3 regions of the Cutibacterium sp. LaCa_89 genome follow, and region 3 is predicted to be linked to each of the others. Evidence: riboswitches for the same ligand, from Rfam matches in the RefSeq annotation. Region 3 holds a riboswitch; each other region holds the start of a gene.
The links. Region 3 has a riboswitch for cobalamin ahead of ACP8LP_RS01805 (FecCD family ABC transporter permease). Riboswitches for the same ligand answer to the same signal wherever they lie in the genome.

Region 1: another riboswitch for cobalamin. It lies ahead of ACP8LP_RS05905 (FecCD family ABC transporter permease); the one in region 3 lies ahead of ACP8LP_RS01805 (FecCD family ABC transporter permease).
Region 2: another riboswitch for cobalamin. It lies ahead of ACP8LP_RS09355 (prenyltransferase/squalene oxidase repeat-containing protein); the one in region 3 lies ahead of ACP8LP_RS01805 (FecCD family ABC transporter permease).

The regions. Positions count from the first base shown of each region.
Region 1 covers NZ_CP190889.1:1,269,376-1,273,792, forward strand. The annotation lists gene ACP8LP_RS05895 (AlbA family DNA-binding domain-containing protein) at 1-901, shown strand, start outside; partial or broken gene ACP8LP_RS05900 (IS481 family transposase) at 1,079-2,071, opposite strand; partial or broken gene ACP8LP_RS05905 (FecCD family ABC transporter permease) at 2,193-3,155, opposite strand; cobalamin riboswitch at 3,317-3,438, opposite strand; gene ACP8LP_RS05910 (hypothetical protein) at 3,913-4,417, shown strand, end outside.
Region 2 covers NZ_CP190889.1:2,034,368-2,038,784, forward strand. The annotation lists gene ACP8LP_RS09350 (leucine-rich repeat domain-containing protein) at 1-2,009, opposite strand, end outside; cobalamin riboswitch at 2,233-2,473, shown strand; gene ACP8LP_RS09355 (prenyltransferase/squalene oxidase repeat-containing protein) at 2,459-4,339, shown strand; gene ACP8LP_RS09360 (hypothetical protein) at 4,385-4,417, shown strand, end outside.
Region 3 covers NZ_CP190889.1:414,494-418,910, forward strand. The annotation lists gene ACP8LP_RS01795 (ABC transporter substrate-binding protein) at 1-622, opposite strand, end outside; gene ACP8LP_RS01800 (ABC transporter ATP-binding protein) at 634-1,392, opposite strand; gene ACP8LP_RS01805 (FecCD family ABC transporter permease) at 1,389-2,414, opposite strand; cobalamin riboswitch at 2,453-2,611, opposite strand; gene ACP8LP_RS01810 (ABC transporter ATP-binding protein) at 2,760-3,566, opposite strand; gene ACP8LP_RS01815 (FecCD family ABC transporter permease) at 3,563-4,417, opposite strand, start outside.

The sequences.
Region 1 (4,417 bases), 850 kb from region 3:
AGCCGCCGGAGGTAGTGTCGTGATGATGCGGGTTCCGGATTCTCCTGATGCTCCACATTTCGCACGAAAAGGTGACGTTGCCTTCGTTGCTCCTCGGCGCAATGGACCCCACACTGTATTCATGAGCGACCGTGAGATTGAGCGCGGATTTCGTGAGAGATTCCAGCAAGCAGCCAATCGTAAGCAGCATCTTCAGTCGCTTTTTGATCACGCTAGTAAAGGGCTCAATCCCGAAGACGGCGTTGTTCTGGTCGCGGCTGCGTCCCCGGCAGAACCATCAGGTTCGCTGGAGCCGCCGAGCGAGGAAGACGTCTATAGGCTAATTCGCGAAGCGTCATTCCCTGAACTCGTCTACAGCGCCAACAGACTTGTGCGCTGGGACTTAGGGCAAGTCCGTAAAGGGCTGCGACATTGGGTAATGCGTAGCCATCGCGATGACCGATACGCATTTCGGAAGTATCTGCACGATGATGCAACCGTGCTCGCGTGTTACCGCCTCGGAGCCCTGACAGATCGAGAAGAAGCCCGTCACTACTACCCGGTGGGTCTACCGAATCATTGCATGGCTTCGGACATTGAATCTGCTCTGATCGACTTCATCGCACTGCTGCGTGCTCACGCTGCGAGCCGTCAATCGAATGCCGGGTTCCAGGTGCGGGTAGGTTTGGTCGGAAATCCTAGCGAGCCGATCTATATTCGCACGACGGAATCAAACACGAACTTCTTGCTGCCAGAGGAGTACGCGGAGCCGATCCACCGCTTCCGGCTGGTGTCGACGGAACTTGATCCACTGGCACCCATCGAGACTGTGATGCCAGTCGCCAATGATCTTGCCCGAGACTTGATAAATCAAGGTGGAGTCAAGTTCTTGAAGGTTATGGCTGAGCCGGGCGACGATTAGTCGTACTTGTTTAGGTCTTGGCGATGCTTATCTGACTACCGTCGCGGAATTGGAAGGTGACGGTGTCGTCGGTGTTGACGGTGCCTTTGTCGAGTAGGGTCACGCAAAGATAAGGGCTGAATACCTGCCGGGCTACGTTAAGGTTGGCGGTTTCTTGTTGGTAGTAGCGGTAGGCCGCTAGGTGTAATCGCCGGACAGGTTAGGTACGCGGTCGGCGGGTGATTTGCCTTTGAGCGCGGTGTGCCCGCGGTGGTGATTGTAGTGGTGCAGCCAGCCGGGGAGTTCGGCCAGGCGGTCGGTCTCGCTGGCGTAGGGCCGTGCGTAGGCCCACTCGGCGACCAGGGTCCTGTTGAACCGCTCGACCCTGCCGTTGGTCTTGGGCGTGTAGGGCCGGGTGTACTTGTGCGTGATGTGGGTGTCTTTGAGTGCCTTGTTGAAGACTTTGGACCGGCAGCAGGAGCCGTTGTCGGTCAGGACCCGCTTGACGGTGATGGCCTGGCTGGCGAACCAGGCCTGGGCCCTGGTCCAGAACCCGGCGGCGGTGTCCTTGCGCTCATCGCTGAGGACCTCGACGTAGGCCAGGCAGGAGTGGTCGTCGACGGCGTTGTAGATGTAGTGATACCCACCCCCGCTGGCGGATCAGCCACGGTTGCGTACTCCTTGGGCGCATCCGACCATGCGGTGGCCGCCGCCGTCGGGGATCCGGCCCAGCTTCTTGATGTCGACGTGGACCAGCCAACCGGGGGTGTCGTGTTCGTAGCGGACGGGTGTGGGCTAGGCGCGTAGCCGGGCGCCGGTGGCCTTGTCGATCCAGGTCAGGGGTGGGCATCCGTAGCGTTGCAGGATCTTGCCGACGGTCGAGACGCTGAGGTGCTGGTGGCGTAGGTGGTAGGCGATGCGTGCTGGGCCCCACTGGTGGGTGATGCGCTATCCCACCACCCGTCGTTGCGTGCGACGGCAGACCCGTCGGGGCTGGTGGTGGGGTCGGCTGGAGTGATCACGCATTCCGGCCGGCCCGTGGGCGCGGTAGCGCTGTGCCCAGCGTCGGGCCGTGGTGACGCTGACGTTGAAGCGTTCGGCGGCCCGACGCAGGGGCCAGCCATCCTCGACGATGCAGCAGGCCAGGCGCAAACGTCCGGTTTCGGACAACGGGGCATTACGGTGGGTCATGAGGGCCTCTTGGGAGTCGTGCTTTGTGTGGTAGCAACACACTCCACCCACAGGCCCTCGCCCGTGCCCAGCCACAGCTGTCTCTGACCAGCCCGATGTACCTAACCTGTGTGGTGGTTACACCTAGCAGACCTGTGACGATGCTCAACGGAGTCTCCTGAGGTCGGCTCGCCACCCGGGAGAGGACGTCGACCCACACGAGGAAGAGCGCACCGAACAAAGCGCTGACCGGCAGGACGACGTGATGGCGCGGTCCCACGCGGAACCTAGTGAGGTGGGGAATGACGAGGCCCACGAATCCGATGCCGCCGGAGACCGCGACGATCGCGCTCACGAAAATGGCCTGGACGATGAAGAGGGCGACGCTCAGGCCGGTGACCGGGACCCCGAGCGAGGAGGCGAGTTCCGGGCCTGCTGCCAGCGCGTCGAGCCACCTCGATCCAATCATGAGCAACAGCAGGGTGACGAGGACCACCACCGCCGTCGGCACGAGGGTCTGCCAGGAGGCACCCGCCACGCTGCCCAACAGCCAGAAGAGGACGGACTGGGCCGATTTCGGGTCGTTGCTGTGGAAGACCAGGAAGCTCGACATCGCGCTGAAGGCCGAGGACATGACGACACCGGTGAGGACGAGCCGCAAGGGGCTCAGACCTCCCTGGGCCATGGCGATGCCGAACACGGCCGCGGTCGCGACGAGGGCACCTCGAAGGGCACCCAGGTACAGCGAGTACACGCCGAAGGCCGCCAGCGTTCCCGTGGTGATGACGGCTGTCGCCCCGACGCTGGCCCCTGCCGAGACCCCGAGCATGTACGGATCGGCCAACGGGTTGCGTACCAAGGTCTGCATGACGGCACCACCGACGGACAGTCCGGCCCCGGCAACGACGGCCAGCACCGTTCGTGGAAGTCGCAACCCCCACACGATCTGGTCCGCGGTGGCCTCGACGCTGCCTCCGCGCACGTGTACATCCAGGACGTGCCACGCCTGTTCGACGGGCAGCCGGATCGTGCCGAAGGCCAGCGAGAGCACGACACTCAGAGCAAGAGCAACCGCCAGGACCAGCAGTACGGGCCCGGCGGGCAACCGGCGATCCTGGTGGGCCCGCGATGACGTCGATCCGTCCGACGATTGCCGTTGCCCGCGCGAAGCGCAGGGATGGGTGTCTCGATGGCGGACGTGTGGCAAAGGAACTCCTGGCGGTTGGCGCCCATCTCGCGAGGCGTACGGCGGCTGCATTCGCCGGGAGGTTTTCGGACTCGGGGTCGCGCGGCTCGTCCCCCTTCCCAGGTGTCTCCACCCAGTGGGCTCGCGGCGAGCCATCACCCACACCGCTGCGCGTCAATCCTGGATTCGCACCAGGTTCCCTGGCCGGCGAAACGCACCGTACCACGCAGGTGGTGAATCGTCCCATTCATCCATGAACCCGCCCCGAGAATCCAAATTTCCATCCCGAGCGACATGTCCAAGAAGTGGCGGATGTCTCACTCGTACACTGTCCACAGGCGAGGTCATGCAGTGATGGCGGCCCCGGAAGGCGACGTGCGGATTCGGTATATATTTACGAGATGATATAAATGCTGTCGACGGGTCCAGTGGTCTTGTTATTGCCTGGGGGTCATTGCACCGGTTCGGTGTCCGATCACATGCTCGTCATCACGGGTTCATGTCCTGTTCGCAACCGCGTCATTACTGGATATTCCCGATCGCCGCCCTTCATGAATTGAACCTCCGCGTCGCTAGCATTGGATCGCAGATCCTCCCGGGATGGTTGCCCATGCTCCTTGACAGGGGCGTGCATCGACTTCCACAGGGGCTCTGTGAAGCACGTCAATTCCTATGGATGCGAATCCGTGAGGAGTATGAAAAAGCCATGCCCTTGAAGAGACGTCCAGGGCGCAGAGTTCTCGCGGCGACTGCCTCGGCAGTCCTCGCAGTGTCTGCCATGATGCAGCTGCCGGCGGCTCACGCCGTCATTCCACCCAAGCCGCAGGGCTATCCGATCGCGCACCTCTATGAGTCGTGCACGGATGCCTCCGCCCACGCCCAGGGATACCCCGAGTGGCATTACGGTGAGACGGGACGACGCTACCTCAGCGACGGCACGATCCAGTTCACCAACCGCACCGATCAGGTCGTGCCGTACACCGGCACGATCGAAACTGAGAGCAACCACGACATTTCGGCGACCTCGGCGGCGAAGCTCCCCTCTGGATGGAACACCACCGCCAAGTCTGACATCGGCCTCAAGATGTCCAATGGCTGGGTCGAGGGTGAGACCGTCGGTCCCGTCAAGCTCAAGCCAGGTGAGTCGATCCGCGTCGAATACGGCGTCCTCGAGAAGGACT
Region 2 (4,417 bases), 1.1 Mb from region 3:
ACTGTGTCACCCGATACCGTCACACCTTCAGGAGCGATGAATTCAGCCTTGGAGCCGTCGGCAGCCTTCGCCATCGGAACCGCAACCTGTTGCTGGGCAAGAACGGGCGCGGCCGTCACAGTCTGCCATCGGGCACGCAGACCCATGAATGCGATGCTCTTCACGGCCGACAGCGGGGACAGGTCGGAGATGTGGTTTGAGCTGAGCCCCACTTTGGTGAGATTCTTCATCCCGGCCAGAGCGGAAACATCGGAGATCTCGTTGTTGTCGAAACCGACCTCAACGAGGTTCGTCAACCCCTTGATAGGGGTCAGGTCGGAGACCTTGTCACCGTTGAGGAACAGCTTCTTCAATGAGGTGGTACCGGAGATCCCGGACAGATCGGCCAAGTTGACATTGTTGTTCGCCACCAAACGGGCAAGCTTGGGAAGCGCGCCCAGCCCGTCGAGGCTGGTGATGCCCGGATACTTGTACTTGCCGCGCCTGTTCTGGTTGATCGTCAGGTCCGTGAGACTCGTCAGCGAGGACAGCGGCTTCACCGTGGTGATGGGGTTCTGATCCAGGCTCATCGTCCTGAGATTCCCCAGACCCGCGAGCGGAGCCAAATCCTTGACGTGGTTGTTGGGCAGGTAGAGCGTCTCGAGCTTCGTCAGACCGGCAAGCGGATCGACGCTCTCAATCTCGTTGGTCGTCAGGTACAGGGTCTTGATGTTCGTCAGGGCCTCAGCTCCGGTGATGTCCTTGATGCCCTTGTCGATGCACTTGACCTCAGTCAGCGCACCAAGATTCTCAGCCGTCAGCGGCTTACCGGCACCTACGGCATCCTGGAGACAGGACTTGAAGTTCGCATCGGGGATATCGACGAGCTTCGGTGGTTCGGGAGCCGCGACGACATGGACAGTGATGGACCCGTTGAAGTACGTCGAGGCGTCACGGAACTGCCACACGTAGTCGCCAGCAGAGGGATAGGTGACGTTCTTGCCCTTGATCTTGACACCCTCAGGCACTTCGCGGTCGGCCACGAAGGTCGTACCGTGATGGTCGACAGCTGTCGGGACGGGGACCTGAACCCCGGCGGTGGCCGAGTCACCGTCAACGGCCTGGAAATTCGAGGTGATGTCGGCGTCACCTAGACCCTTGATGTCTTTGAGCGCGGATAGGTCACGGATGTGGTTCTTGCCGACGTCCAGCCGGGACAGCTTCGTCAAGGACCTAAGAGGCGCGACGTCGGTGATCTCATTGCTGTTGACATCCAGGCTGAAAATGCCAGTCGAGGAGGCCAACGGCTTGAGATCACTAATCTTGTTACCCGACAGAAAGGCTTTTCCCAGACCGGTCAGCCGATCAAGGCCGGTGAGGTCCTTGATTCCCATATTCCGGCAACTCAGGCTCGTCACGCCAGCAAGTTGATCCTTGGAAGGGGTAGTGGTGTCCAACTTGTCAGTGATGCACTTCTGCAGGGCCTTATCAGGAATCTCGAAGGACGCTACCGGAGTCGTCGGGGCTGGATCAACCTTCGGCTTCCAGGTCGGAGGAACCTCCCACGGGCCATCAATGAGCATGTAATGCCAGGCCTCGATCGAGCCAGGCTTCGGGTGGTAGTTGCTGGCACCTAGCTGCGAGTACTCCCATTTTGTCTCGGCATTCCTACCAGCCGGCTGACCATGAAAATAACCCCAATAGGCGTAAAATTTATCGGGGTTCTCCGGATATCCATTGATTGAATCAATGAACATTCCCAGGTCGCCACCGAAATCGGTGCTGCCGATGTCGAAACCGGCTGACTTCAACGCCTCCACCCCAGTGGAGAACTTCGACGCGCAGCCGGTGTCGACATGCCCGTCATCACGCTCGGCATACACGAACACGTGCTTCTGATCGATGCACTTCTGCGCCTCATCGTCGTACGACGTCGCCGGTGCTGCCGACGCCGGAACGAATGACACGATGGCCATCGGTATGGCCATGGCCACAGACAACACCACGGCCAACCCCTTGAACCGTCTCACAGGTCCTGCCTTTCACTGCGTGGACGCTTCGTCGTCATCCAAAGACAGGACCGACCATTCCGCTGTCCACGACGGAATTGAGTACGAGACATCTCAACGACGGTGATCCGACTTTGCCGACATCTCTGTCGAACTACACGGTTGCGGGACAGTCCTGGATTCACACCAGGTTCCCCATCGATGAAACCACCAAGATCCTAACATAAGGTGTTCTCGTCGCCGAACCCGAATGTGGACATGTGGTGGCGCCAAGCCTAGACTGACACCGCGACCGCAGGGGAATTCGGTGTGAATCCGGAACTGACCCGCAACCGTGAGGGGCCCACCCCCGAGTCGGAGTACCTGGGTTGTCGAAGGAATATCACACACCGTCGAGGACTGCGGTGAGTTCGACTCAGGGGCCCTTCCCGTCCGGAGCGCAACGCAGCCTCAGGAAGAAGGCCCGCCACATGACCAGGCTCAATCAATGGGTCGCCGGCCTCGCCGCCGGTGCGCTCGTCGCATCGCCGTTCGCGGCACCAGCGTTCGCTGACCCGCAGCCCGCGCCATCCCATGCAGCCATCACCGCCACCATTGATGACGGCTCTGCTCCCTACTGCTTCGATCCGCCGGCCAACCCGGTCAAGGGTGCCATGTGGGCCGGATCGGTCAACGACACCGCCGCCACCAGCAAGTACGTCGCCAAAGCCGCCGACTGGCTCGCCCAGAAGTGGCAGGAAGACCCGACAAACTACAGACAGGCCGGCGGCATCGCCGACGGCATCATCGCCCTGGTCGGCTCAGACGCCCATCCCGACGTCGTCAAGGAAATGACCACAGCCCTCAAGGAAGCCGGCCCGAAGTACGTCGACAAGAACCCGGCTGGCCTGGCCAAGGTGATCATGACCGCCGAAATTCTCGGCGAGGATCCCACCTATTTCCTCGGCAAGGAAACCGGAAACCTCTGGATCAAGCTCGCCAGCTACATCAACGATGACAGCCCAGGCATGAAGAACCGCGTCACCATGTACTGGGGCCCACACCTCATCACCATCGCACTGACCCGCGCCAACCGCCCGGTACCAACGAAGATCCTCGACAAACTGCTGTCCACCCAAGGCACCCAAGGTGACGATGCCGGCGCTTTCGGATACACCAAACGAAACCAAGACGGCACGAAAACCTTCGTCGGCGACCCCGACTACACCGGCATCGCCCTGTCCGACCTCACCCTCCTCCAACGCAACCCCCACCTCATCCCAGACGGCTACCACACCAAAATCGACACTGCCGCCAACAACGCCACCACATGGGCCATCAACACCAAAACCCACGACGACGGCGACTACTGGGAAACCTACTCCGCAGCCAACTCCACCGGCATGCTCGCCAGCGCCCTCGCCGAGCGTGGCGAGGACATGAAATCCGTCAAGCAATGGCTCATCCGCCAACAAAACCTCACGAAAGTCGGCGCATGGCAAGCCCAACGCAACGACCACGAACCCAACATCATGGCCACCGACCAAGCCATCATGGCCATCACCGGCCACGGCTACGCCTCAACATGGTCCGGCAAAACCCCCAAAAACACCCCAACCTGCACAACCACCCCAACCACCAAGCCCACTGTCACCCCAACCACCAAGCCCACTGTCACCCCAACCGGCAAGCCCGGTGACATGGGCGGCGCCCAGAAGTGCATCGCCGTGGGCCATGTGTGGGTCTACGTTGAGCAGCGCGACGGCACCTCCGAGGGTGCTTGCGCCTCGAAGTTCGGCAATGGTCTGGAGGCGCTTGAGTCCGCCGGATTCATCGTCAAGGCCGAGGGCAGCATGGTCACCATGATCAACGGCTACCCGACGAAAACCGACACCCACGAGGCGTACTGGTCCTACTGGCACGCCACCCCGGCTGGCGCTGACAAGTCGGCGACATGGGAGCACTCGAGGACCGGCGCCGCGAGCGCCCAGCCCAAGGCCGGATCCATTGAAGGCTGGTACTTCAAGTCCTCCGCCGCTGACTGGAATGCTGGACCGAGCTGGGATGCCCGTCTAACACCATACGACCCCTCGGCTACCCCGACTCCGAATCCGAGCGTGACCCCGACCCAGACGCCGAAGCCATCCGTCTCCCCGACAGTGGCCCCGACCGTCACTCCCACCGGCACACCGACGATGACCCCGACCGGATCGGCCACTCCGACGCCATCCGCCACCGAAACGGCCACCGCAACTGGATCGGCCACCGCAACGGCTACTGCCACGGCACCCGCCCCAGTGACACCAGCCCCGGTCGGCCCGTCGAACCGTCCCTCGGATCGTCCGACAGCGCTGCCGCGTACCGGCGTCTGAGACAGCTGCTGGGTCGAATACTCTCCTCTGAGGCATGATCGTCAGGTGAGTATTCCCCGCATCGAGAGTCGGCGAGCA
Region 3 (4,417 bases):
TCTTCTTGATCTTGCCCTCGAGGTTTTTGTTGACCTCCTTGGCCTTGTCCGCGACGTTGAAGATGTTTCCGATTTTCGTCACCTCCTGGGTGACGAGGGAGAAGGTGGCCGGTGATGCGGGAGCCTTGTCAGGACACATGGCGTCAGGGCTGTACGTCTTGACTCCGGCCTTGCGCAGAGCTGCGCGGTCGACGCCGGTGTCGTAGCCGATGACCAGATCCGCATGCTGGTTGAGGATGGTCTCGGTGGACACCTTCGCGCCGCCGGTGTCGAGCTCCTGGGAGGCGATCTGCGGAATGGCCTTGATCTTGGCAAGCGTGCCGGCGTCAAAGGCGTCTTCCTTGATCTGCCCGGCGCGACCAATGACGTGGTCAAGTACGCCGAGGGCAGCCATGGTCGAGGCATCGATGTCTCCCAGCATGATGACCCGCTTGGGGGAATCGGTGAAGCTGAGCTTCTCGGTGCAGCTCAAGACCGTCCTGGGCAGTGCCGAGGACGCCGAGGCCGACGGAGAGGACTTATCGGTTGAGGAACCAGCGCAGGCGCTCATGGACAGGGCGCACAGTCCCGCGAGGGTTGCCGCCGCTGCGCGAGTCGTGCGGCGGGTGCGGAGGGCTGACATGGTGTTCTCCTTCATCGTGGTGGGTTGAACAGAAGATGGATGTGTCCGTCGTGGGAAATGCGGTCCACGTCGACCCGGTAGATTCGCGACAGCAGATCGGGTTGCAGGACCTCCTCACAAGGGCCGGAGGCGACGAGGCGGCCTTGATCAAGCAACACCAGTCGGTCGCATGCTCGAGCTGCCAGGTTGAGGTCATGGAGCACGATCACGGTGGTGGCGTCAATGGTTTTGACGAGGTCGAGCAGGGCGAACTGATGGCCGATGTCGAGGTGATTGGTGGGCTCGTCGAGCAGCAGATGGCCGGCCTGCTGGGCGATGGCTCGGGCGACGAGAACCCTCTGACGTTCCCCGCCGGACAACTGGGTGACGAGTCGATCCGCGAGACCTGTCAGGTCCGTTCTCGTCAGGGCATTGTCGACGATGTCACGATCGGTCGCATCCCCGTATCCCATGAGCGATCGGTGGGGGAGTCGTCCCAGGGAGACGGTGTCGCGAACCGTCAGCGGCAGGGCTTGATCGGGAATCTGAGAGACGACGGCGACCTCGCGCGCAATCTCGCGGCGATTCATGGCTGAGAGATCATGGTCGCTGACGGTGACTCGTCCGGAGGCAATCGCGACGTTGCGGTACAGCGCAGACAACAAGGTTGACTTTCCTGCGCCATTGGGGCCGACGACCCCGATGGTCACGCCCTGATCCGCTGAAAGATCGACGCCGTCGAGGACAACCCGCTGTCCTCGGTGAATGACTAAGTCGGAAGCGGTGATCATGCCATCGCCTCCCGTCGCACCAACACGAGGAGGAACGGCGCGCCGAGCAGACCCGTGATGACTCCGATGGGCAGTTCGGCTGGGCTGAACACGGTGCGTGAGAAGGTGTCGGCCCACATCAGGAAGATGGCTCCGGCTATCGCTGAGGAGACCACCAACCGACGGTGGCCATGACCGATGAAGGATCGCATGAGGTGGGGGATGACCAGTCCGACGAAACCGATGCCGCCGGAGATAGCCACCGCCGTGGCCACCCCAGCCGATACGGGGACGAGAAGCAGCACACGGATGACGGTCGGGTCGATCCCGACCGCGGTGGCCGTGGAATCCCCAGACGCCAACGCGTCGAGCCATGGGGCACATGCCCACAGCAGTACAGTCAGAACGATCGCGACGACAACGTTCGTCCATCCCTGCCCCCAGCTGGCTCGAGACAGGTCACCGAGGGTCCAGAACATCACCGCGCGTGCAGTCTCGGCCGAGTCGGAGGAGAAGATGATGAAATTGGTGACGGCTTGAAAGATGAATCCCACCGCGAGACCGGCGAGGACGAGACGCAGCGTCGACGAGTTCCGGCCGCCGCCCATGAACAGCACGATCGCGGTCGACAGCAGCGCTCCCAGGAAGGCCATGCCGGCTACTGCGAATGATGAGGTGACGCCGACGATGATGATCGCCGCGGCAGCTCCCGAGGAGGCTCCCGCGCTCACACCAAGTACGTAGGGCTCAGCGAGGGGGTTGCGAACCACGGCTTGGAGGGCGACTCCGGCGACACCGAGGGTCGCGCCGACGCCGAGCCCGGTGACGATGCGAGGCATGCGGTTCTGCCAGACGATCGCGTCGGTAATGGAGTCCCAGGTCACGTGAATGGGAATGCCACAATGGTCGGCGAGTACCCCCAAGACCTGACCGATGGGTACCGGTGCGGCACCAAAGGCAATCGAGAGTACCGGCGTGAGCACGAGGAGAGTCACGAGTAGGAAGAAGTGAGCCGGGGTACGGCGGTGAAGGAGTCGAGCCAAGGGAAAGCCGTCCTCGTCAGGGCCGAATCGCGCGGCCGTCGGTCAGATACGGTCCAGGAGGTTTTCGGACTTGGCCTCAACCGAACGGGCGCCTTCCCGGTTTCCCAGTGGCTTGTCTGCCCGTTCGTCCGCCTTACCGCTGCGCGTCAGCCCCCGATTCACACGGGGTTCCCTACGCCGGACGCAATCATCTTAGCAGTGCCTCACAACTGGAATTCGGTTACCCTCACATCCCAGCGTTGTCCTGTCTCCAGTACCTCATGAAGACGATGTGGCGACGGTCGATGCCATACCCATCGGCGAGGGCCCGACGTCAGTGACGCACCATGGAGGGCTTCTCGCGAGTCAGCCGTCATCGACCCCCACGGTGTCGATCGGGATGACGATGGGCGTCCCGACATCCGGGGCATGGATGATGTGCGTGTGCACGCCAAAGACTTCTCGCATGACGTCGGCGGTGATGACCTCGGTCGGGGTTCCGTTCGCTCGAATCTCCCCGTCACGCATGGCCACTAACCAGTCGCAGTAGCGCGCCGCCATGTTGATGTCATGGAGCACCATGACGATCGTCACCCCGTCACGGCGGTTGAGGTCACGCAACAAGCTGAGAACGTCGATCTGATGGGCCAGATCAAGGTAGGTCGTCGGTTCGTCGAGGAAGAGCACGTCGGTGTTCTGGGCCAAGGCCATGGCGATCCACACTCGCTGGCGCTGACCTCCGGACAGCTCGTCAACCGGTCGTCGGGCCAGCTCGACGATTCCAGTGCGTTCCAGCGCCGACGCCACCGCCTGCTCATCGGCGGTGGTCCATCGTCCGAAAATTCCTTGGTGAGGAGCGCGTCCGCGCGCCACCAGATCTGCGACGGTGATCGTCGTCGGAGCTGTCGGGGACTGCGGCAACAACCCGACGACACGGGCGAGTTGCCGGGTCGGCACAGTGGGGAGCTCCTGACCGTCCAGGACGACCTGACCGCTGCTGGGGCGGATCAACCGTGTCATCGCCCGTAACAGGGTGGATTTGCCACAACCGTTCGGGCCAATGATTGCCCCGATCCTTCCGGTCGGGATGCTGAGGTCGAGGTGGTCCAGGACGGCGCGGTCTCCGTACCCAACCGATACCGCGTCGGCCTTCAGATGATGACTGGTTCTCACGCACTCTCCTTTCGAGACTGACGAGCCATGACGATGAGCAGGTACACCCCGCCCAGAATCCCGGTGACCAGCCCCACCGGATAGGTGTGTGACATGAGGTTGGCGCCGACGAAGTCGCACACCAGTACCAGGACCGATCCAGTGAGCGCGGAGGCCATGAGTGGGGCATCTCCTGGGCCACACAGTCGAAATGCAATCGGTCCGCACATCAGCGACACGAAGGCGATCGGTCCTGCAACGGCAGTGGCGCAGGCCAGCACGATGACCCCGACGATCATGAGCAGAGCACGAGTCCGCTCCACGTGTACCCCCAGCCCGGTGGCCAGGTCATCCCCCACGTCCATGGTCCCGAGGTGGCGAGAGTTGGCCAGCAGCACCGGTAGGCCGATGACAAGGACGACGGCGAGAGTGGCGGATTGGTCAGCGGAAGCCACGGCAAGGTTGCCCGCGAGCCAACGAGCAGCCCCAGCCGCATCATTGGGATCGGCGCGGACCATCAGCCACATCGTCCCTGCGGTCGCCATAGCCCCCGTCGCAATGCCCATGAGGATGAGCCGCTCGCCACCTGATGTGTCGTGGCGCGCAAGCCCGACGACGATGCCGGCCGTTACGATCGCTCCCGCGACGGCCAGACACGTCAGCTGCAGGCCGGACCATCCGAGCACGATGATTCCAGCTACCGCGGCAGTGTTGGCCCCGGCCGTGATCCCGATGACGTCAGGGCTTGCCAACGTGTTGCGCAGCAGGGCCTGGAACAATGCTCCGACAAGGCCAAATGCAGCGCCACAGAGAAGTCCGGCAATGGTGCGTGGGAGACGGAGGTCACCGATGATAAAGGATGCCGGGCCGAC